3 regions of the Rhizobium sp. EC-SD404 genome follow, and region 2 is predicted to be linked to each of the others. Evidence: riboswitches for the same ligand, from Rfam matches in the RefSeq annotation. Region 2 holds a riboswitch; each other region holds the start of a gene.

Region 1 (7,557 bases), 1.3 Mb from region 2:
TACGCATCCGGGGTCGCACTGATCTTGACGACCGGCGCTCTGGCGCAAGACGAAGGGCATGATACCGGCGATGTCACCTTTTACCGCGTGTTTGTCGGCGATCATTCCGCCCCTAGGGTCACCGCATTTGATTTGAGCAAGGCGGACAACCGCTGGACGTTCGAGACCACAGGTCAGGCCAAACTCTACGGAGCGGACGACGGAGCAGCCGTCGTTGCAGTCCAGTCGGATGATGACGCAGTCCACTTTATAAGGAGCGGTATCTCGCTCCATTCCCACGGGGAGCATTCCGACATTGAAATCGCGGATCCCGTCGCCGTCGAAGCGACCCTGACCGGCCCCCGCCCCTTTCACGTAATCGATCATGACGGCAAGATCGTCATCAATTTCGACCGGGGCGGCTTCGCCGAAATCATCGACGCGCATGAATTGTCCCAGGGCGAGCTGGAAACCACTCGCATTACACAGGCGCGTGCTCACCACGGATTCGTCGCTCCAGTGGGTCGAGACTGGGTGACGACTGTTGCCTCGGACGCCCCCGGCGAAGGGGATGCGGCGCCTGCGCGTATCGGCCTTCAGCAGGTCGACGAGGATGGCACTGCCATCGGCGACGTCGCCACCTGCACGGCAATTCATGGCGAGGCCTTCTCAGGCGAGTACTTGGCCGCAGGGTGCGATGAAGGCATTCTGACGGTAACGGCAAGTGCGGCCGGGCCTGTATTCGAGATGCTTGCGTATCCGGAAGACCTGCCGGCAGGTGAGAGCACCGGGACGCTTCTCGGCGCCAGGAGCATGCAAGCCTTTCTCGGCAATTACGGCGCCGATGGGCTTGTCGTCGTCGATCCCGCCGATGAACCGCATTTCCGGTACGTCGAGCTGCCCTTCCGCCGAATCGATTTCGTGCTCGATCCTGTGAATGTCCGATATGGCTACGTTCTGACGGAAGATGGGACGCTGCATCAGATCGACGTTCTGGATGCCAGCATCTCCAACAGCGCACGGATCACATCGCCTTACTCCATGGACGGCCACTGGAACGATCCGCGGCCGCGCCTGGCAATGGCAGGCGACGAGATCGTGATGACGGACCCGAACGAGGGTCTGGTTCGCCGCATCGCGAAGGACACGCTTGATGAGATCGAAACAGTCGCTGTCGAGGGCACGCCCTACAACATTGTTATCGTCGGTGGCAGCGGCGTCGTTCACGATGAGGATGGCGACGAAGCGCGCGATACATCCGGACACGAGAACCACAGCCACGATTGAGGGCTGCTCCATTTGCGCTCGGTCAATAGGCCGGGCGCTCCGGCTGTATTGAGCTGCTCACAGCACAGAGTGGCTCGTCATTTCCTGGATGAAAGAATTTCAAAATGCCCAATCCTCACACACCCGCAGCAGAGAGCTTTTTCAGCAGCGAGCTGGCACGCCGCTATGATGAGCGTAACAGCGAGCTCGGCGAACTCAGCGCCGGTATGCATTTTGCCATTCGGCTGGTTCTGGACGACCTGCCATCCGACGCGCGCATTCTCTGTATCGGAGTCGGAACCGGCGCGGAAATACTGTCGCTGGCTCGATCTCACGCGGATTGGCGCTTTGTCGGTGTCGATCCATCGGCCGAAATGCTCGCGGTGTGCCGCGAGAAGCTGACGAGTGCCGGCCTGCTCGACCGGTGCGAACTGATCACCGGATACATCGATGACGTGCCGGCCGATAAGGGGTTCGACGCCATCGTCACGGTCATGGTCGCGCATTTCATATCTCGCGATGATCGACCGAACTTCTATCGAAACGTCTATGACCGCCTCAGGAGCAGTGGGTATTTTGTCAGCACGGAAATCAGTGCCGATCTGGAAGCAGCTGACTTCCCGCCCATGCTGAGGGACTGGGCGCGAATACAGGCATTGATGGGTGCCACTCCGGAAGCCCTGCGCAATTTGCCCATGATCCTCCGCAACGAACTCAGCCTGTTGTCGCCCGAAGCGACCGAGCAGCTTCTTCAAGAAACAGGCTTCAATCCACCCATCCAATTCTTTCAGACGTTTCTTGTCCACGGCTGGTACTCAACCAAATGACGGACCCTGTTGATCGACATGATCGATATGCTGCGCGATCGCGGCTCTCAGGAAGTTCATGAACGCTTCGGCTCTATCGATTGCATCGGCTTCGTCCCATCCCGTTGGCGTCGGACCGATCGTGATCAAGAGTGTCTCTGTTTCAGCATTGTGCACGCGGGACGATTGAGTTACCGCTGTCGGTGTCGGTTTCCGAAAGGAAATAACAGGGAATTCGCAGGCGACCTCGGTCGTCAAACGAAACTGCCCCCGCAACTGTAGGCGGCGAGTACTCCCCCAAAAATCCACTGGATCGGTTGATCTGGGAAGGAAGGGGTGTGCAGCGACCCGTCAGTCAGGAGACCTACCGACACGCTTGAACGTTAACGCCGGCGGGGTGTCCGGAGGGGAAGTCGTGTGTTTGCAGCCACAGGCCGATTGCGCCGAGCCAACTTTCAATCACATCGTCCTCAGCCGGATTCCCGTCTCTTCAACACAGATCGGGGTCGATCCAAATGAACAACGTTTCTCTCGCCGTGGCGGTCATTTCCGTCGCGATCCTTTCGGCGTCCATATCAGCAAACGCGACGGACTATCCGCTGCAGATCGAAAACTGCGGGCATACACTCACTTTCGATGAAGCACCCAAACGCTCGGTCGCCGTCGGCCAGTCCGCCACCGAAATGCTCTACGCGCTTGGCCTCGCCGAAACCGTTCAGGGAACTTCGGTCTGGTTCAATGACATCAGCGGCGAATTTGCTGAGACAGACGCGAAAATTCCAAGACTTGCGGACAATGAGCCCAGTTTCGAAAGCGTCTTATCCACGCAACCGGAACTCGTTGTGGCGCAGTTTTCAAGCCAGGTCGGCGAGCAAGGCGGCGTCGCCACGCGCGAACAGTTTCACGAGCTGGGCGTTGAGACCTACGTGATGCCGGCTGACTGCGTCGGAAAGGATAACTCTGTTGGCGACGGTGTAAGAAGCGACAGTTTCGATGTCGAGACCGTCTATGAAGCGATCGCCGAACTGGCCACGATCTTCGATATCGAAGATCGTGGAGAAACTCTGACCGCTGAACTGAAGCAGCGCCAGGAAGCTGCCACCGCCCGCGCAGAGCAACTCGGACTTGGCGATGTCAGTGGCGTATTCTGGTTCTCCAGCGTCGAGGCAGGTTCCGATCCCTTCGTGGCCGGGCAACGCGGCATCCCTGCCTCCATGATGGCGACGCTCGGAATGACGAACGTTGTGGAATCGAAGGAGGAATGGCCCACGGTCGGCTGGGAGACGATCGCTCGCGCTGACCCAGATGTCATCATGATCGCCCGCATGGACAGGCGGCGTTACGCGGCGGATGATTTCGAAAGCAAGCTCGAGTTCCTGAAATCGGATCCTGTCACGAGCCAGATGACCGCGGTCAAGAACGATCGGATCATCATCGTCGACGCCCATGCCGTCCATGCATCGGTCCGCATGTTCGAAGGCTTGGAAGCGATGGCGGATGGCCTCGAAAACGCAGGTCTCGCGCAATGAGGCTTCTGGCGGCCGGCGGGCGACGTTCATGGAGCGGCGGCAGCATTGCTCTGCTGACTTCGGGGGCGATCGTGCTGATGCTGGCCGCCATCCTGGCCGGGACGGCTATCGGGGAAACGCCCATCTCGCTTGGCAGCGTTTTCGCCACCCTGGCCAATCGCCTGGCTGGCGGAGGCTATGCCGTGCCGCCGATCGACGAGGGCATCATCTGGAACTACCGGCTGACGCGTGCGATCGTGGCGCTCTGTTGTGGCGCGGCGCTCGCCGTTTCGGGTCTCGTGCTGCAGAGCCTTCTGCGCAACGCGCTTGCCGATCCTTACATCCTGGGTATTTCCGCCGGCGCATCCACAGGCGCCGTGGGGGTTATGGTCGCTGGCCTGGGGGCAGGCCTCATCTCCATCTCGCTTGGCGCCTTCATGGGCGCCATTCTCGCCTTCGCTTTCGTAGCAATCCTGGCCCAGGCCGCGGGTGGCGGCGCTGCACAACGAGCCACCGGCTTGATCATCTTGGCGGGCGTCGCGGGCTCTCAGCTTTTCAACGCGATCACCTCATTCGTCATCGCGCATTCCGCAAGCGCAGAGCAGGTCCGCGGCATCACGTTTTGGCTGCTCGGCAATTTGAGTTCGGTGCGTTGGCCGGACGTCCAGCTGGCATTTCCAGTGGCGCTCTTTGGGATACTCTTCTGCTGCTGGCACCGCCGCGCCCTCGATGCATTCGCATTCGGCTCGGAATCGGCGGCCTCGCTCGGCGTACCGGTACGCCGCATTCAGATCATGCTGGTTGGCACCGTGGCTCTCATGACGGCGACGATGGTGAGCATCGTTGGATCGATCGGCTTTGTCGGCCTTGTCATCCCACACGCCGCCCGTTTTCTCGTCGGGGTTCGGCACGGACGCCTCTTGCCGGTTTCGGCAATTACCGGCGGGCTGTTCCTGGTGCTGGCAGACATCGTTTCAAGGGTGATCGTGCCCGGCCAGGTTCTGCCGATCGGGGTGGTCACCGCGCTTGTGGGAGCGCCGGCCTTCGCCATCATCCTTGTCCGGTCGCGGAGATCGGCATGATGCATTCGGCACGTGAGCTTTGGTGGCGCATTCGTGCCACCCGGATTGTTTCGGACATCGATCTCGACATCGTTCCTGGTGAGACCCTGGGTCTGGTCGGTCCGAACGGTTCGGGCAAGTCCACATTGCTGCGATTGCTGGCCGGCATGCTCGTGCCGTCACACGGAACGATCGAACTCGATGGCAAGCCGCTCAAATCCTATTCGCGGCGCGAGATTGCCCAGAAGGTCGCATTCGTCGAACAGATGGCCGACACATCCGAACGCATGACCGCCCGCGACGCGGTGGAACTGGGCCGGACGCCATGGCTATCGGCCCTGCAAAGCTGGTCGGGAGCAGACGATCTCGTCGTCGAGCGTTCCTTGAGTCAGGTCGGCATGCAGGAATTGTCCGACCGTGAATGGCAAACTCTTTCGGGTGGCGAAAGACAGCGGCTTCATATCGCACGTGCTCTCGCGCAACAGCCGAGCCTTCTTCTGCTCGACGAACCCACGAACCATCTGGACATCGAGCACCAGCTTGGCATCCTTCGGCTGATGAAGCAGCTCGCTGTCACAAGCATCATCGCGATGCACGACCTCAATCAGGCAATGGGCTGCGACCGCATCTGTGTTCTGCAAGGCGGTGCACGCGCCGCGCTCGGCCGCCCGCGTGACGTCCTGACACCTGAATTGATCCGAGAGGTCTTTCGGGTGGATGTGCGCTTCATCGAAGATCCACACGATCGACAGATCACGATGAGATTTTCGCCCCTCGCCACCGACAACCAACGCTTCATCAGCATGCCCGCGTAGGACGACACCTATGGAAACCGTGAACGACGCCGTAAGCAGATACTGGACCCGCGTCGCCGACGCATTCGACGGACGCGCCTCGCATGTGCGCCATCATGAAGTGTGGAAGCGCGTTGTTGCGGAGGCACTTGGAAACCGAACCGGGCTGAGGATGCTTGACTTGGGAACCGGGACAGGCGCCTGCGCCATCATCGCTGCCGAGCTTGGTCACCGGGTAACGGCGATCGATGGTTCCGAAGGAATGCTCAACGTTGCCCGAAGGGAGGCCGAAAGCCGATCTGTGGACATAGCATTTGTCCATGCGCAGATCGAGGAGGCCGAGATTGAGCCTGGCTCATTCGACGCTGTCACCCTCCGCAATGTTCTTTGGACAGTCGCGGATCCCGAGAAGGTGCTCTCGATCGCCCGCCACGGATTGTGCGCCGGCGGAACTCTCTTCGTGACCGACGCCGACTGGGCGCAGGCCACCAACCGCGCCGACTACGATGCCCGGACGGCGAGCAGGCTGCCACGACATGCCGGGATCAAGCTGGACGAAATAAGCGCCATGCTGCATGCAGCCGGCTTCAGTGAGATTCGCGATTTTTCGGCGCAGTTCGAAGAGCCTCCATACCAGGCCATGGGATCGCCGCCCTTCTTTGCGATCTCAGCCGTGCGTTCGTAGACGTCGGTCCAAGCACCCCGCTCTTCCATCGGCAATCATGCCCCACGCTCTAACCGTGGATACCTTGGATGCACGGCTGTCAGAGCCGTGCGACCTTCGGCATCGCGATATTGCGATCGTTGTACGCATCGAGGCTCCGGCTGTTTATGCGCCGTTTATGCCGAAGGGTCTGATCACGCATCGCCCATTGATGGCACGCGGCAATAGACAGGACGCTCCTGCAACACTGGAGCGTCCCATGCTCGACCTTCTCTACCTCGCACTTGCTGGCGGCTTTTTCCTCGCCGCGGCGGCCTCCGTACGCCTGCTCGAACGTCTCTGAGGCCCGGTATGACCTTGGACCTCATTATCGGCGGCGCCGTTGCCATTCTTCTTCTCGTCTATCTGGTCTACGCGCTCGCCCGGCCGGAACGGTTCTGAGCGAAGACAGGACATCTCTCATGACACCCGACCTCCTTCAATTCGCGCTCTATGCCGCGATACTGACATCGCTCGCTTGGCCTCTGGGCCTCTACATTGCCCGTCTTTACGAAGGCCGAGCGACATTCTTGTCGCCGGTACTCGCTCCACTTGAGCGCGGCTTCTACGCCATCGCGGGCATCAAGGCAGACCAGGGCCAGCATTGGACTCGCTATGCCCTTGCCGTCCTGGCTTTCAGCCTCGGCTCCTTCGCGGTTCTCTACGCGATGCTGCGCATGCAGCACCTGCTGCCTTTCAATCCGCAGGGTTTTGGGCCGCTGTCGCCCGACCTCGCCTTCAACACGGCCGTCTCCTTCATCACGAACACCAATTGGCAGGCCTATGGCGGCGAGACGACCATGTCGTACTTCAGCCAGATGGTTGGACTTGCGGTGCAGAACTTCGTGTCGGCGGGTGTTGGCATGGCCGTTTGCGCGGCGATCATCCGCGGCTTCTTCGCCCGTGAGCAGAAGACGCTCGGCAATTTCTGGGTCGATCTGACCCGCAGCGTCTTGTACGTGCTCCTGCCGCTGTCGATCCTCATGACGCTGTTCCTCGTCTGGCAGGGTGTGCCGCAGAATTTCATGGCCTCCGTTTCAGTGTCGACGCTGGAAGGTGCGCAGCAGACGATAGCGCAAGGGCCAGCCGCCTCGCAGATCGCGATCAAGCAACTGGGTACCAATGGCGGCGGCTTTTGGAATGCCAACTCGGCGGTTCCCTATGAGAACCCGACCCCGTTCTCCAATTTTGTGGAGATGATCGCGGTCCTGCTCATCCCGGCCGCCTTCTGTTTCATGTTCGGCCGCATGGTGCGCGACATGCGCCAGGGCATCGCGATCTTTGCGGCGATGGGCATCCTCTTCATCGGGGCTCTTGCGCTCACCTACAGCTCTGAAATTGCCGGCAATCCGGCCTTTACGTCGCTGCCGGTGGACCAGGCGGCCGGGAACATGGAAGGCAAGGAGGTTCGCTTCGGCGTAGGTAACTCCGCGCTCTGGG
Region 2 (7,557 bases):
CGCGCATCCGGGCCATCGTCGGCGACAGGCCGTTCGGACTGGACTGGGTGTCGGTCTACACGTTTCAGTGCCGCCGGCTCGATCGGTTCGTCCATGACCGCGTCGTCTTCGTCGGCGACAGCGCCCATGTGGTGTCGCCCTTCGGCGCGCGCGGCGGCAATGGCGGCATGCACGACGTCGACAATCTCGGCTGGAAACTCGCGGCGGTCATCCAGGGCAAGGCACCGGAGACGTTGATCGAGAGCTACAATGAAGAACGTGTCCACGGCGCCGACGAGAACATTGCGCAGTCCGCCAACGCGACCAATTTCATGACTCCGAAGACGGAGATGGAGCGCATCTTCCGCGATGAGGTCCTTCGGCTTGCGGCTGACGCGCCCTTTGCCCGGCGCCTCGTCAATTCCGGACGGCTGTCGCTGCCCTGTTCGCTGGAAGGAATGTCGATGCAGACGGCATCCGGGGTAGACGCTCCCGTCAAACCGGGCAGTGTTCTGCCCGATGCGCCGGTGCTCAAAGGCAACCGATCGACTTGGCTGCTCAACGAAATCGGCGGCGATTTCTGCGTGCTGACCACGGAGCGGGACCGGCCGATTGCAAACGGCTTGCCGGTCATCCAGGTCGTGGCCGATGCCTCGGCCGGCGAAGACTGCCTGATCGATCTGGAGGGGCACGCCCTCAAACGGCTTGGACAGGGTTTCACCTATCTCGTTCGGCCGGACCAGCACGTCGCGGCAGCGTTTGTCGCGCCCAGCGCCGACGACATTGCCGTCGCCCACAAACGCACGCTTGGAGCCGGCCAATGACCGATCTTCTGCAAGACCGGCTCGGACCTGCCGGCGATCGCTTCTATGCCGAGCTAATGGCGGCGCAACGGACGCTCTCGACCGAAGAGGCACAGCGCTTCAACGCACGGCTCATTCTCCTGATGGCGAACGCCATCGGCGATGGCGAGACGCTCGCTGCGCTGATCCGCGAGGCCGCGCGACGCAAGGCGTGAAGCCTCTTCCGTTTTGGCGGCGGAGCGCCTATCCCTCGCGCTTCAAAGCATGAAGGGAGATTGCGCCATGGCATGGCAGCCGGCTGAAAACCGTTACGAAACGATGCGCTACAACCGTTGCGGCCGCAGCGGGTTGAAGCTTCCCGCGATTTCCCTCGGTCTCTGGCACAATTTCGGCGACGACACGCCCCATCAGACCAAGCGCGACATCTGCCGCCGCGCCTTCGATCTCGGCATCACTCATTTCGACCTCGCCAACAATTACGGCCCGCCGCCCGGATCGGCGGAAACGGCTTTCGGCGAAATCCTGCGGACCGATTTTTCCGGCTACCGCGATCAGCTGATCATCTCTTCCAAGGCCGGCTACGACATGTGGCCGGGGCCCTATGGCGAGTGGGGCAGCCGCAAATACGTGATCGCCTCCTGCGACCAGAGCCTGAAGCGGATGGGTCTCGACTATGTCGACATCTTCTATTCGCACCGGTTCGATCCGGAAACGCCGCTTGAAGAGACGATGATGGCGCTCGATCAGATCGTGCGCTCCGGCAAGGCGCTCTATGCCGGTATCTCGTCCTACAACGCCCAGCGGACGCGGGAAGCCGCAGCGATCCTCAAGGACCTCGGCACGCCGTGCATCATCCACCAGCCGAGCTATTCCATGCTCAACCGCTGGGTCGAGGAGGATGGGCTTCTCGATGCGCTCGATGATCTCGGCATCGGCTCGATCGTGTTCTCGCCACTCGCGCAGGGCATGCTCACGACCAAGTATCTGAAGGGCGTACCTGACGACAGCCGTGCCAGCCAGGGCAAGTCCCTGATGCCGGAGTTCCTGAACGACAAGAACCTCGCCAATATCCGTGCGCTGAACGAGATCGCCGAGAAGCGCGGCCAGACGCTGGCGCAGATGGCAATCGCTTGGGTCCTGCGCGGTGGCCGCGTCACCTCGGCGCTGATCGGCGCGAGCCGTGTGTCGCAGGTGGAGGATTGCGTGGGTGCACTCGCCAATCTCGATTTCACCGATGCCGAGCTTGCCGAAATCGACAGCCATGCCCGCGACGCCGATATCAATCTGTGGGCGGCATCGGCGGAGCGCAAAGGGCCTGCCCGCAGAAAGAAGTGAAGCGTCAGCTTTTGCTCAAGAAATGAGCATCGGCACCGGTTGTGTTTTATCGCAGCCGCTGTCACCAATCGTTGCGACGGTGCCTTGAGTTTCAAGGTGAAACGGGAAGCCGGTGAAAAGCCGGCGCCGCCCCCGCGACTGTCAGGGACGACGCCCCTTCATCATGCCACTGGTGTGCTTCTTGCATCGGGAAGGCGGAGGGGATTGGTCCCGAGCCAGGAGACCGGCCGTCAGCCACGCGGCAAAGCCGCATATACGACCCAAAGGTGGGGCGGAGGGCCCCGAAAGGACAACACATGCGTATCTTGACCACACTTGCAGCCTTCGCGCTTTCGACTGGGGTGGCATTCGCCCATACCGGTCATGGCAGCCATGACAATGCAAGTTTCACCTACGGTTTCATGCATCCGTTGGGCGGCCTGGACCATCTTCTTGCGATGATCGCCGTCGGCTTTCTGGCGTATCTCGTCTCTGACCGAACCAGCTCGAACCGGCCGCTCTGGCTCGTCCCGGCAGCCTTTGTCGGCGCCATGGCGATCGGCGGGATCCTTGGCGCTTTTGCATTCGACCTGCCGCTCGTCGAACTCGGCATCGGCCTGTCGATCGTCGCCATCGGCGCAGCCGCCGCTTTCGGCCGCCAGATGCCGGTCGCTGCGGCCATGGCTCTCGTCGGCTTCTTCGCAATCTTCCATGGTCATGCGCACGGCACCGAAATGCCTCAGGACAGCGCGGGGCTCGCCTATGGCCTCGGCTTCATGGCGGCAACGGCCCTTCTTCATGCTGCGGGCATCGCAGCAGGCCTCGGCATCGGCAAGCTGTCGCGCTCGCAGGGCGTGCTTGCAGCGCGCGCCGGTGGCGGCGTGATGGCGCTTGCCGGTGTCGCCATCGTGGCCGGCATCATCTGATATTTCGCCGGACTGCGATCAACGCGATCAGAGAAAAGGCCCCGGCAGCGCTGTCGGGGCCTTTTTTCGTCGGGGTTTCAATCAAACGTAGTAATCAGCTTTCTTCGCCGAGACATGTCGCGAACGACGTCGCCATGTTGCGCAGAAGCTCGAAGTAGAGATCAGGCCCGTCGGCGATCTCCGCGCCTTCCGGATCCAGCACGCCCGCCTTCGCATCTGTGCCTTCGATCACGACATTGACGATCCGAGGCTCGAATTGCGGCTCGGCGAAGACGCAGGCAGCATCGAGCTCGCTCACGCGCTGGCGCAGTTCGGAGATGCGTTCCGCCCCCGGCGCCACTTCCGGGCTGATCGTAATCGCGCCGGCGGCTTGAAGGCCGAACCGCTCCTCGAAATAGCGATAGGCATCATGAAAGACGATGAAGGGCCGGTCGGCAACCGGTTCGACGGTCGTGGCGATGTCGGTCGACAATTCGTCGATCCGCGACGTCAGGTCATCCGCATTGCTGCGATAGACCTCGGCGTTGTCCGGATCGGCATCAGACAGAGCCGTCACGATCGCGCCCACCATCAACTTCGCATTTTCGGGATCCAGCCAATAATGCGGGTCAGTCCCGGAGTGATCATGCCCGGCATTGTCATCGTCACCATGGTCATGCGCGGCGTCTTCTTCGTCGGCATGGTCGTGACCGTGGTCGTCGTGGCTATGTTCGTCATGGCCGTGGTCGTGCTCTTCGTCATCGTGTGCATGCTCATCGGCGTCATGGCCGGCTTCAGCGTGCTCGTCATGAGCATGGTCGTCGCCATGGTCTCCATGATCGTGTGCCTCGAAGGCGCCGCCTTCGCGGAATTCGAGCCGCGTCAAGCCTTCGGTCTGTTCCAGCGTCACCACGCGGGCATTGGCGCTCAACGTGTCGAGCGGCTGGTCGAGGAAGGGCTCCAGCCCCGGACCGACCCAGAACACGAGCGGCGCGTCCTGCAGCATTGCTGCATCCGAGGGGCGCAGCGTGTAGGTATGCGGGGAGGCGGCGCCCTTGACGAGAAGTTCCGGTTCGCCCACGCCTTCCATCACGCCCGCGACCAGCGAGTGGATCGGCTTGATCGACGTAACCACGCCGTCGAGCGCCAAAGCGGGCGAGGCTGTCAGAGCGGTCGCCGCCATGAACGCGGCGGCCGACGATGCGACGAGAGCGGAAGATTTCATGCTAGTCCCTCAGTTCAGTTGAAATCGTAATCTTATAACGTTTCTTGTGTAACCCTATAACGTGTGCCATATGCGGTGACAAGCGCCGAAATGGCGCATCGAAAGGGTTGATGGTGCAGCGGACAAACCTTGTGGAGATGAGCGGCGTCGGAGTTCGGCGCAGCGGGCGCTGGCTGGTGCGTGGCGTCGATCTCACCATTTCGCCGGGCGAGATCGTGACGCTGATCGGTCCGAATGGCTCCGGCAAGTCGACCACCGCCAAGGCCGCCATCGGGTTGATGAAGGCAGACGAGGGCACTGTCACGCGCAAGCCGGATCTTACGATCGGCTACGTTCCGCAGAAGCTCGCCATAGACTGGACGCTGCCGCTGTCCGTGCGGCGGCTGATGACGCTGACCGGAAGCCGTCCGCGCGCCGAAATCGATGAAGTGCTCGAGGCGGTGGGCATCGCCCATCTGGCCGATGCGGAGGTCCAGCACCTTTCGGGCGGCGAATTCCAGCGCGCCCTGATGGCGCGGGCCATGGTGCGCCGGCCGGATCTCCTCATTCTCGACGAGCCGGTTCAAGGTGTCGATTTCTCCGGCGAGATTGAGCTTTACGATCTCATCAAGCAGATTCGCGACCGTACGGGCTGCGGCATTCTGCTGATCTCCCACGATCTGCATGTGGTGATGGCAGAAACAGATACGGTCATCTGCCTCAATGGCCATGTCTGCTGCCGCGGCGCGCCGGAGATCGTGGCTCAGAGCCCGGAATATCTGCAGTTGTTCGGCGCGCGCGCAGCTTCGACGCTGGCGGTCTACAGCCATCGTCACGACCACACCCATCTGCCCGACGGCCGGGTCAAGCATGCCGATGGTTCGGTGACGGACCATTGTCATCCCGATGACGGCCATCACCACGATCATGATCATAGCCACCAGCCGCATGATCACGCCGAGAGCGCCCCGGCTCCGAGCCATGAGCATGGTCATGAGCACGAGCAGGGGCACAGGGGGCATCACCATGCTGGATGACTTCTTCATCCGCGCGCTGGTCGCCGGCATCGGCGTCGCCATCACGGTCGGCCCGCTCGGCTGCTTCATCGTGTGGCGGCGTATGGCCTATTTCGGGGATACCATGGCGCATTCGGCTCTGCTGGGCGTCGCCATCGCGTTTCTCCTCGATATCAACCTGATGGTCGGGGTCTTCGTCGTCGCTGCACTCGTGTCGGCGGCGCTGCTTCTGCTGCATCGGCGCCAGTCGCTGTCGACAGACGCGCTGCTCGGCATCCTGTCGCATTCGACACTGGCGCTTGGCCTCGTCATGGTCGCCTTCATGACCTGGGTGCGGATCGACCTGATGGGCTTCCTCTTCGGCGATATCCTCGCCGTGTCGCACACGGACATCGCCTTCATCTGGGGTGGCGGCGCGCTGGTGCTGGCGGGCATCGCCTGGCTCTGGCGCCCTCTGTTGGCCGCGACCGTCAATGCCGAGCTTGCCGAAGCGGAAGGCATGCATCCGGAACGCGCGCGCGTCGCCTTCATGCTGCTGATGGCGCTCCTGATCGCGATTGCCATGAAGATCGTCGGCATCCTGCTCATCACCTCGCTCCTGATCATTCCCGCGGCCACAGCCCGCCGCTTCTCAGGCACGCCGGAAATGATGGCCGTCATGGCATCGCTCATCGGCGTCGTCGCCGTCGTTTCAGGCTTGTTCGGTTCGTTGCAGTTCGATACGCCTTCGGGACCGTCGATCGTGGTTGCCGCGCTTGCCCTGTTCCTCGTCAGCCAGATCGCGCCGGTGGCTCGCAGATCCGGGCCACAGCCGCAGGAAGGAGGTCGCCGATGACCACCCATGTTCACGAACGTAAAATGAGCGACCTGACCAAGAACCAGAAACTCGTCTTCGATGCGCTGAGCAGCGCGGAGGGGCCCTTGAGCGCCTATACGATCCTCGACCAGCTTCGCGACGAGGGGTTTCGGGCGCCGCTGCAGGTCTATCGCGCACTCGACAAGCTGCAGGAACTCGGGCTCGTCCACCGGCTCGAAAGCCTCAATTCCTTCATCGCCTGCGCCCACCCCCATTGCGCAAGCCACGGCATGATCGGCTTTGCGATCTGCGAGAATTGCGGCCAGGTCGAAGAGTTCTCCGACGCCGAGATCGAAACGCGCCTCGGCACATGGATGCGCGAACGCGCCTTCAAGCCGCGCAAGACGACGGTGGAACTGCGCGGTCTCTGCGCGACCTGCTCCACCCACTGAGAACGCGCGGTCGCCATCCCGAGTGATCGAGCGTCGGGGTTGCTGATGGAACAATTATCACCGATATGTCCGTTGCAACTGGCTTCCTGGATGGAACGCCGCATTATCAATGCCCGATCAGGCAGGCCATGACCTACGCCCAGCATAGATTCGCGATCGCGCCGATGATGGACTGGACGGACAGGCACTGTCGCTTTCTCCATCGCCTGCTGACGAAGCGCAGCCTGCTCTATACCGAGATGGTCGTCGCCGACGCGGTGATCCATGGCGATCGAAACCGGCTTCTCGGTTTTGATCCGGTCGAACATCCCGTCTCCCTCCAGATAGGGGGATCGGATCCTGGGAAGCTTGCCGAAGCCGCTCGGATCGGCGCCGATTTCGGCTATGACGAGATCAACCTGAATTGCGGCTGTCCGTCGGACAGGGTGCAGTCCGGCACCTTCGGTGCATGCCTCATGCAAACGCCCGGGCTCGTCGCTCAAGGCGTGGCGGCCATGCGAAGTGCCGTCTCGATACCCGTCACGGTGAAATGCCGGATCGGCGTGGATGACCAAGACCCGGAACAGGCGCTGGATGCGCTCGCGATGGCCGTTCTGGATGCCGGCGCAGATGCGCTTTGGGTGCACGCCCGCAAGGCCTGGCTGCAGGGGCTCAGTCCGAAAGAAAACCGGGACATCCCGCCGCTCGACTACGATCGCGTCTATCGGCTCAAGCAGAAGTTTCCGCATGTTTTCATCGGGATCAATGGCGGCGTTCAGGATTTGAATCAGGCTGCTGATCATCTGCGCCACATCGATGGCGTCATGATGGGGAGGGCCGCCTATCACAACGCGGCTCAACTGGCCGATGTGGACCGGTTGATCTACGGTGAGGATCCCGCACCGGTGGAATGGGCCGACGTGCGAGACGCAATGATGGAACATACCGCCCGGCATATGGCGGCTGGCGGCAGGTTGGTCCACGTTACGCGGCACATGATTGGTCTTTTCCAGGGCGTTCCGGGTGCCCGGCGCTTCCGACAAATCCTGTCGGAGCGCTCCAGTCAGCGTGGAGCCGGTCCGGACGTCATCGCCGAAGCGTTCGTCGCG
Region 3 (7,557 bases), 1.8 Mb from region 2:
CAATTGTCGGGCGGTCAGCAGCAGCGCGTCGGCATCGCACGGGCGCTCGCGATGCGGCCAAAGATCATGCTGTTCGACGAGCCGACATCCGCGCTCGATCCTGAGCTCGTCGGCGAGGTGCTCAAGGTCATCCGGCAACTGGCCAACGAGCACGAGCTGACGATGCTGCTCGTGACGCACGAAATGCAGTTTGCCCGGCAGGTGTCCGACCGGGTCTGCTTCTTCGACAAGGGGCGGATCGAGGAGCAGGGACCGCCGGAAGAGCTCTTCACCAACCCCAAGCGCGAACGCACGCGCGAGTTCCTGAAGGCCGTCCTCGATCCGGATGCATGAGCGAGAACTATGGTCGCAGTAGCGGGCCGCCCGAAACTTGACTAGAAAGCCCCGGCAACGAAAACGATGCGCCGGCCCTATGGACGGCGTCGCCAAGGGTCGGGAAGCGCCATGCAGCAGACGGAAGCACCTGAGCGTGCGGAAGATCGCGATGATGCCGTCGAACACATGGACTCCGGCAGGACGCTCGGCGAAATCGGCCTGCAGCGGTTCGCGCCCTATCTGATGAACCGCATCATGGGGCGCTACAACCAGGCGCTCCGGGAAGATCTGACGGCGGCGAACATCACCACGCCGAAGATGCGGGCGCTCGCCGTTCTCTCGATCAATGACGGCCTGCGCATCAACGAACTTGCGGTCTACGCGGTGGTGGAGCAATCGACGCTCAGCCGTGCGCTCGACCAGATGGAATCCGAGGGGCTCATCCGCCGGGAAGCCGCGGCGGACGACAATCGCGTGCGCAACATCTTCATCACCGAAGAGGGGCGCCAGCGCTTCTCCGGCGCGTGGCCGACAATGCTGTCTGCCTATGAAGCGATGTTCGTCGGCATCGATCCGGCGGAGCGCGAAGCGTTCATCGCCACGCTGCACAAAATCCTGAGGAACATTCGCCGCCACGACTTTTGAGCGGAGGCTGCCCTTGACTGCATCGGCTGCGGGCATGAATATGCATTTGCATATTTTATTGTTCCAGCTTTCCATGCTGAAAGGACTGACCCTCAATGGCCGAACGTTCATTTGCCAAGGAAGTGCAGAAGCTGCGCATGGGTGCGGGCGAGACGTTCCATGGCGAAGGCATCCTGGCCATCACCAAGGCACTTCTTGAAAACGGCGTCGGCTATGTCGGCGGCTACCAGGGTGCGCCGATCAGCCATCTGATGGACGTGCTGGCGGACGCGCAGGACATTCTCGGCGAACTCGGCGTGCATTACGAAGCGAGCGCTTCCGAAGCCACGGCAGCTGCGATGCTCGCGGCCTCGGTGCACTACCCGATCCGCGGCGCAGTCACTTTCAAATCGACGGTTGGCACCAACGTCGCGTCGGATGCGCTGGCAAACCTCGCATCCGGCGGCGTCACCGGCGGCGCGCTCGTCATCGTCGGCGAGGATTACGGCGAAGGCTCCTCCATCATGCAGGAGCGCAGCCACGCCTTTGCGATGAAGAGCCAGATCTGGCTGCTCGACCCGCGTCCTAACCTGCCATCGATCGTCGAGACGGTCCGCCACGGCTTCGAGCTGTCCGAAGCGTCGAACACGCCGGTCATGATGCAGGTTCGCATTCGCGGCTGCCACGTCCATGGCCGCTTCACCGCGTCCGACAACAAGCGGCCGGGCATGAGTGTGCGCGATGCGCTGGAGAATCCCCGCCGCGACACCAACCGCATCGTGCTGCCGCCGGCCTCGTTCCTGCACGAGCAGGAAAAGATCAACAAGCGCCTGCCCCAGGCGATGGATTACATCCGCAGACACAACGTCAACGAATTCTTCGGCCCCGACGAAGCCAAGGTTGGTATCGTCCTGCAGGGCGGCATGTACAATGCGGTCCTGCGCGCACTGCAGCGCATCGGCCTTGCCGATATCTACGGCGAGACGAAGGTTCCGCTTTATGTTCTGAACTGCGTCTATCCGCTGCTGAACGACGAATTCCTCGATTTCTGCGCCGGGAAGGACGCAGTGCTCGTCGTCGAGGAAGGCCAGCCCGACTATATCGAGCAGGCCTTCGGTTCGATGCTCTACAAGGCGGGTGGAACGACGAAGCTGATCGGCAAGGGCCCCTTCCCGATGGCTGGCGAATATACCGGCCAGGTCATGCTCGACGGCATCCGCACGTTCCTCGACGAGCATGGCGGCGGCATCCTGCCTTCAAAGGGCCGGGCTCCGAACACGCCGCTGCCGAGCGACAGCATTCAGCAACTGCAGACGAAGGTGCCGATGCGGCCGCCGGGCTTCTGCACCGGGTGCCCGGAACGGCCGATCTTCGCCGCCACCAAGCTCGTCGAGCAGGAACTCGGCAAGCACCACATTGCCTCGGACATCGGCTGCCATCTGTTTTCGATCAACGCGCCTTTCGAGCTCGGCGCAACGACGATGGGCTACGGCCTCGGCCCGGCTTCGGCTTCCGCCTTCAACGACAGACAAGCGGAACGGCGTTCGATCTCGTTCGTCGGCGACGGCGGCTTCTGGCACAATGGCCTCACCTCCTCGATCGGCAACGCGGTCTTCAACCGCAACGATGGCGTGATCGTCATCGTGGACAATTACTATTCCGCCGCGACCGGCGGGCAGGACGTGCTGTCGTCGCGCGCCGACAATCGCTCCAAATCGACCAAGCACCCGATCGCCAAGGCCGTGAAGGGCATGGGCGTGGAATGGGTGCGCCAGATCGATCGCACCTATGATGTCGGCAAGCTGCAGGCCACGCTCAAGGAAGCACTGACGACGCCGGAAACGGGCCCGAAGGTCATCATCGCTTCTTCGGAATGCATGCTGAACCGCCAGCGCCGCGAAAAGCCGCTCAAGCAGGCCGCGCTCAAGGCCGGCGAACGGGTGGTGCGCCCGCGGTTCGGCGTGGACGAGGATGTCTGCACGGGCGACCACGCCTGCATGCGGCTTTCGGGCTGCCCGTCGCTTTCGGTCAAGCAACTCGACGATCCGCTGCGCGACGATCCGGTTGCCAGCATCGACCAGAGCTGCGTCGGTTGCGGCAATTGCGGCGAGGTGGCCGATGCCGCCGTGCTCTGCCCGTCCTTCTACCGCGCCGACCTCATCCAAAACCCGACAAGTGTCGACCGGTTCGCCGACCGGCTGCGACGCCGGGTGATCGGCTGGCTCAAGAACCGCCGCGAACGCAGCCGCCTGATCTTCGCGGAGAATTGAGATGACCATTCACCGCCTCCCCGACCTCCCGACCGATGGCGTGGACGCCACGACATCGATCATCAAGATCGCAATCTTGGCCGTCGGCGGCCAGGGCGGCGGCGTGCTCACCGATTGGGTGATCGATCTGGCCGAAAGTGCCGGCTATCGCGCGCAGTCGACATCGGTCGCAGGCGTCGCCCAGCGCACCGGGGCGACGATCTATTACGTCGAAATGGCGCCCGACACCGGACGTGACCCGATCTTCTCGCTGAGCCCTGCTCCCGGCGACGTCGATATCCTCATCGCCGCGGAACTCATGGAAGCCGGGCGCGCCGTCATGCGCGGCTTCGTGACGCCGGATCGCACGACGCTGATCGCCTCGGCCCACCGGGTCCTCGCAGTTTCCGAGAAGATCGTGCCAGGCGATGGCCGCGCGGACTCACCTGGCGTGACGGAAGCCGTTGCCGCCGCCGCACATCGCCTCGTCTGCTTCGACATGGAGCAGGTCGCGGTCGATGCTGGCAGCGTGATTTCGTCCAGCCTGTTCGGAGCCCTTGCCGGCAGCGGCGCCCTGCCCTTCGAGCGCGACGCCTACGAGGCGACCATCCGGCGTTCCGGCCGCGGCGTCGAGGCGAGCCTGCGGGCGTTCAATGCCGCGTGCGACCTTGCGCTTGCAGGCGGAAAGACACCGTCGGTCGCCGTTCCCGAAGCGGTGAAAGCCGAAGCGCGCGATCCGGAAGGTCCCGAAGCGCTGGTTTCCGAATGGCGCACGCTGCGCAACATGATCGGCGACCTCCCTGCTCCCGTGCAGGACATGGCCGGTCGTGGTCTACGCAAGGTCGTGGACTACCAGGATCTCGCCTACGGCCGAGACTATCTCGACCATCTCAAGAAGGTCATCGCTACCGACGATGCTGCGCATGAATGGCGGCTGTCGATCGAGGCCGCCAAATACATCGCCAACGCGATGGTCTATGACGACATCATTCGCGTGGCCGACCTCAAGACCCGTGCGAGCCGCGAAGCGCGGCTGCGGCGCGAACAGGGGATCGGCGGCGACGCCATCGCCCATGTGACGGAGTATTTTCATCCGCGCATGCAGGAAATCTGCGGCACGTTGCCTGTCCGGCTCGGACGCTGGATCGAGAACAGCCCAAGGGTGTTCGGCGCCCTCGACAAGGTGTTCAACCGCGGCCGCCGCATCCGCACCGACGGCATCGTCGGCTTCGGCATGCTCTACGGGATTGCGACCTTGAAGCCCGCGCGACGACGCCTGCTCCGCCACGAGGTGGAGATGAAGCACATGACGCAATGGCTGGAAACGGCGCTGTCGGTCCGCGACATCAATTACGATCTGGCCGTCGAGGTGCTGAAATGCCGGCGCCTGATCAAGGGATATTCCGACACGCACGAGCGCGGCCTGTCGAAGTACCGACGCGTCATGGACGGTCTGCCGATGATCCGCCACCGGGAGGATGCGGCCGACTGGCTGCGGCGTCTGCGCGAAGCCGCCCTTCTCGACGAGGAAGGCAAGGCCCTGGATGGCGCTCTGAAAACGATCGAGACGCTCTAAAGAATCTCTTGGAGCGAAGATTTCCCAGCATGGGCGAGCCGGCGGATTGACCCAAGGAACGCCCACCCCTAAACGTGTGCTCGGAACGGGTTTCACCTTCGGGTGGATGAAAAGGGAATGCGGTTCGGCCATCTGGCCAATCCCGCAACTGCCCCCGCAACTGTAGCCGCCGAGCTTCCTTCCACGATGCCACTGGGTGTGTTCGCACATTCGGGAAGGCGGAAGATGGAGCGTTGACGCGGAAGTCAGGAGACCTGCCTGTTCCAGTCACCCATGCGTGGACACGGGGTGTGGTCCATGCGCGGTCGTCCGTGGCGGTGACATTTGAAAGAGTGTTGCCGCACGCCGGGTGCGACCTTTGGTGAGCCTTTGTGCATATCGCCTCTGCCGTCCGTCCGTCTGCGGTTTCTGATGAAACCGGGAGCGTGCCTCCGTGCCGTTCCATGACCCGAAGGGGCAGACACATTGCTTAGAATATTCATTCCAGCAGGCGCGATCCTGCTGGCAGCTGTCGGCGTTGCCAACGCTCAGGATGCCGAGACCACTACCGTTCTCGACCGTCTGCTGGTCACCGACGGGCTGACACCCGTGGCCCAGGAAAAATCCGGCCGCGCCTTCACCGTGATCACTGCCGAGGATATCGAGCGAAGCCAGGTCACGTCGGTTGCCGATATCCTGCGCACGGTTCCCGGACTGTCCGTCTCCCGCATGGGATCGATCGGGGCGCAGACGCAGGTGCGCGTACGCGGCGCGGAAGCCAACCACGTCATCGTCATGATCGACGGCGTGGACGTCAGCGACACGGCGGCCGGCGAGTTTGATTTCGGCAGCCTCATGACGTCCGACATCGAACGTATCGAGGTCCTGCGTGGGCCGCAAAGCGCGTTTTATGGGTCCAACGCGCTCTCGGGCGTCATCAACGTCATCACCAAGCGCGGCGAGCGTGGCGGCTTCAGGACGAACGTACGGAGCGAGACCGGAACCGACGGCACCGTGCTCGGCGGCGTCACGCTGAGTGGCGGGCGCGACGATTTCGATCTGTCGCTCGGCGCCACGTTCCGACGCAGCGACGGCTACAATGTCTCGCCGTTCGGCTCGGAGAAGGACGGCGACCGCAATGCCACGCTCAACGGCCGGTTCGCCTATGACCTGATGCCGGGGCTGACGCTCGACGGCACGCTTCGCTACGTCAATCGCCGCAGCGAACTCGATCCGCAGAATTTCGAGACGCTCGGACCGCCGGACTTCCTGCCGGGCCCGTTCGTCGGCCTGGTCGTCGATGGCGACGAGGAAACGGCTACAGAAGAGCTTGTTGGTTCGCTCGGGCTTACGCATGAATCTGCCGATGGCGCCTGGACGCAAAATCTGCGAATCTCCGGCAACGACACGTTCCGTGAAAACTTCACCGATGGAGCGCTTGCAACATCCAGCGACGGCAACCGCGTCACCGTTTCCTATCAGGCGACCTATGCGTTCGACACGCCGAACCTGCTCGACGCCACGCACAAGATCACAGGCGGGTACGAGTTCGAGCGGGAAACCTACCTGCCGTCTCACCTGACCGAACGCCAGAGCCGCGATGGGAACTCGTTCGTTGCCGAATATCGCGGCGAGTATCTCGGGCAGTTCTTTCTGAATGGCGCGATCCGTCACGATCTGAACGACCGCTTCGCCGATTCCACGACGTTCAGCCTCAGCGGTGCCTGGGCCGTTCCGGGCACGCTCACGCGTCTGCACTCCTCGATCGGGACGGGCGTCACCAATCCCACCTTCATCGAGCAATTCGGCTATGATCCGGAAAGCTTCGTCGGAAACCCCGATCTCGTTCCGGAAGAAAGCATCGGGTTCGATATCGGCATCGAGCAAGGCTTCCTCGGTGGAGCGCTCATCGTCGATCTCACCTATTTCAATCAGGACCTCACCAACGAGATCGCAACGGTCTTCGGGCCGGCACCGACCTACGCATCCACGCCGATCAACCTGCTCGGGGAAAGCCGCCGCCAGGGGATCGAAATCGCCGCGACTCTCGACCTCGGATCCGGGCTTTCCGCACAGGGCAGCTACACCTACCTCGACGCCAGCGAGCAGAGCCAGAGCGGCGGACCGCGCCTTGCCGAAGTGCGCAGACCCCGCCACTCGGGATCGCTCGGCCTCACCTATCGCTTCATGGAAAAGCGCGCGTCGCTTTTCGGCGAAGTGATCTTCAACGGCGAGATGGAGGATGTCGCTTTCGTTCCGACGCTGCCCAGCCGCGTGACGCTCGACGCCTATCAGACGGTGAATGTCGGCGGCAGCTACCGGTTCAACGAGACGTTCGAGACCTATGGCCGGGTGGAGAACCTGTTCGACGAGGATTACCAGGAGATCTTCGGCTACAACGCGCAAGGCCGGACGGCCTTCGTTGGACTGAGGGGAGCGTTCTGACGCGTGCTGTGCGCATCTTTATGCTGAGCCTTGCCGGCGTGGTGGCGATTGCCACCGCGCCGGCAGCCAGTGCCGAAACCGTGCCGCAGCGCGTGGTGTCGATGAATGTCTGCACCGATCAATTGGCCATGCTGCTTGCCCCCTCCGGCCAGTTGATCTCAATATCCAGCCTCGCCCGCGACGCAGATTATTCGATGCTGGCCGAGGCTGCTTTGGCCTATCCGATCAATTACGGGCGCGCCGAGGAAATCCATCAACTGCAGCCGGATCTTGTGCTGGCCGGCACGTTCACAACACGCAGCACGGTCGCGATGCTTCGCCGGCTCGGCATTCGCGTCGAAGAATTCGCGCCCGAAGCTTCGCTCGAAG

The links. A riboswitch is a leader RNA that binds a small molecule or an ion and turns the genes downstream of it on or off. The one in region 2 is predicted to bind cobalamin.
Region 1: linked by a shared signal. The riboswitch ahead of GC125_RS07600 (ABC transporter substrate-binding protein) and the one ahead of GC125_RS13535 (HupE/UreJ family protein) in region 2 are both predicted to bind cobalamin.
Region 3: linked by a shared signal. The riboswitch ahead of GC125_RS04885 (TonB-dependent receptor plug domain-containing protein) and the one ahead of GC125_RS13535 (HupE/UreJ family protein) in region 2 are both predicted to bind cobalamin.

What each region holds. Positions count from the first base shown of each region.
Region 1 covers NZ_LR701459.1:1,392,581-1,400,137, reverse strand. Annotated here, with positions in the region: gene GC125_RS07610 (metallochaperone AztD) at 1-1,266, shown strand, start outside; gene GC125_RS07605 (class I SAM-dependent methyltransferase) at 1,371-2,072, shown strand; cobalamin riboswitch at 2,242-2,437, shown strand; gene GC125_RS07600 (ABC transporter substrate-binding protein) at 2,567-3,580, shown strand; gene GC125_RS07595 (FecCD family ABC transporter permease) at 3,577-4,641, shown strand; gene GC125_RS07590 (ABC transporter ATP-binding protein) at 4,638-5,435, shown strand; gene GC125_RS07585 (class I SAM-dependent methyltransferase) at 5,446-6,099, shown strand; gene GC125_RS20230 (hypothetical protein) at 6,290-6,421, shown strand; gene kdpF (K(+)-transporting ATPase subunit F) at 6,430-6,519, shown strand; gene kdpA (potassium-transporting ATPase subunit KdpA) at 6,540-7,557, shown strand, end outside.
Region 2 covers NZ_LR701459.1:2,642,661-2,650,217, reverse strand. Annotated here, with positions in the region: gene GC125_RS13550 (FAD-dependent oxidoreductase) at 1-803, shown strand, start outside; gene GC125_RS13545 (DUF2783 domain-containing protein) at 800-997, shown strand; gene mgrA (L-glyceraldehyde 3-phosphate reductase) at 1,065-2,117, shown strand; cobalamin riboswitch at 2,178-2,364, shown strand; gene GC125_RS13535 (HupE/UreJ family protein) at 2,414-3,022, shown strand; gene znuA (zinc ABC transporter substrate-binding protein ZnuA) at 3,117-4,226, opposite strand; gene GC125_RS13525 (ATP-binding cassette domain-containing protein) at 4,337-5,242, shown strand; gene GC125_RS13520 (metal ABC transporter permease) at 5,232-6,056, shown strand; gene GC125_RS13515 (Fur family transcriptional regulator) at 6,053-6,469, shown strand; gene dusA (tRNA dihydrouridine(20/20a) synthase DusA) at 6,598-7,557, shown strand, end outside.
Region 3 covers NZ_LR701459.1:819,876-827,432, reverse strand. Annotated here, with positions in the region: gene ehuA (ectoine/hydroxyectoine ABC transporter ATP-binding protein EhuA) at 1-333, shown strand, start outside; gene GC125_RS04900 (MarR family winged helix-turn-helix transcriptional regulator) at 502-960, shown strand; gene GC125_RS04895 (thiamine pyrophosphate-dependent enzyme) at 1,056-3,209, shown strand; gene GC125_RS04890 (indolepyruvate oxidoreductase subunit beta family protein) at 3,211-4,764, shown strand; cobalamin riboswitch at 4,835-5,040, shown strand; gene GC125_RS04885 (TonB-dependent receptor plug domain-containing protein) at 5,230-7,188, shown strand; gene GC125_RS04880 (ABC transporter substrate-binding protein) at 7,197-7,557, shown strand, end outside.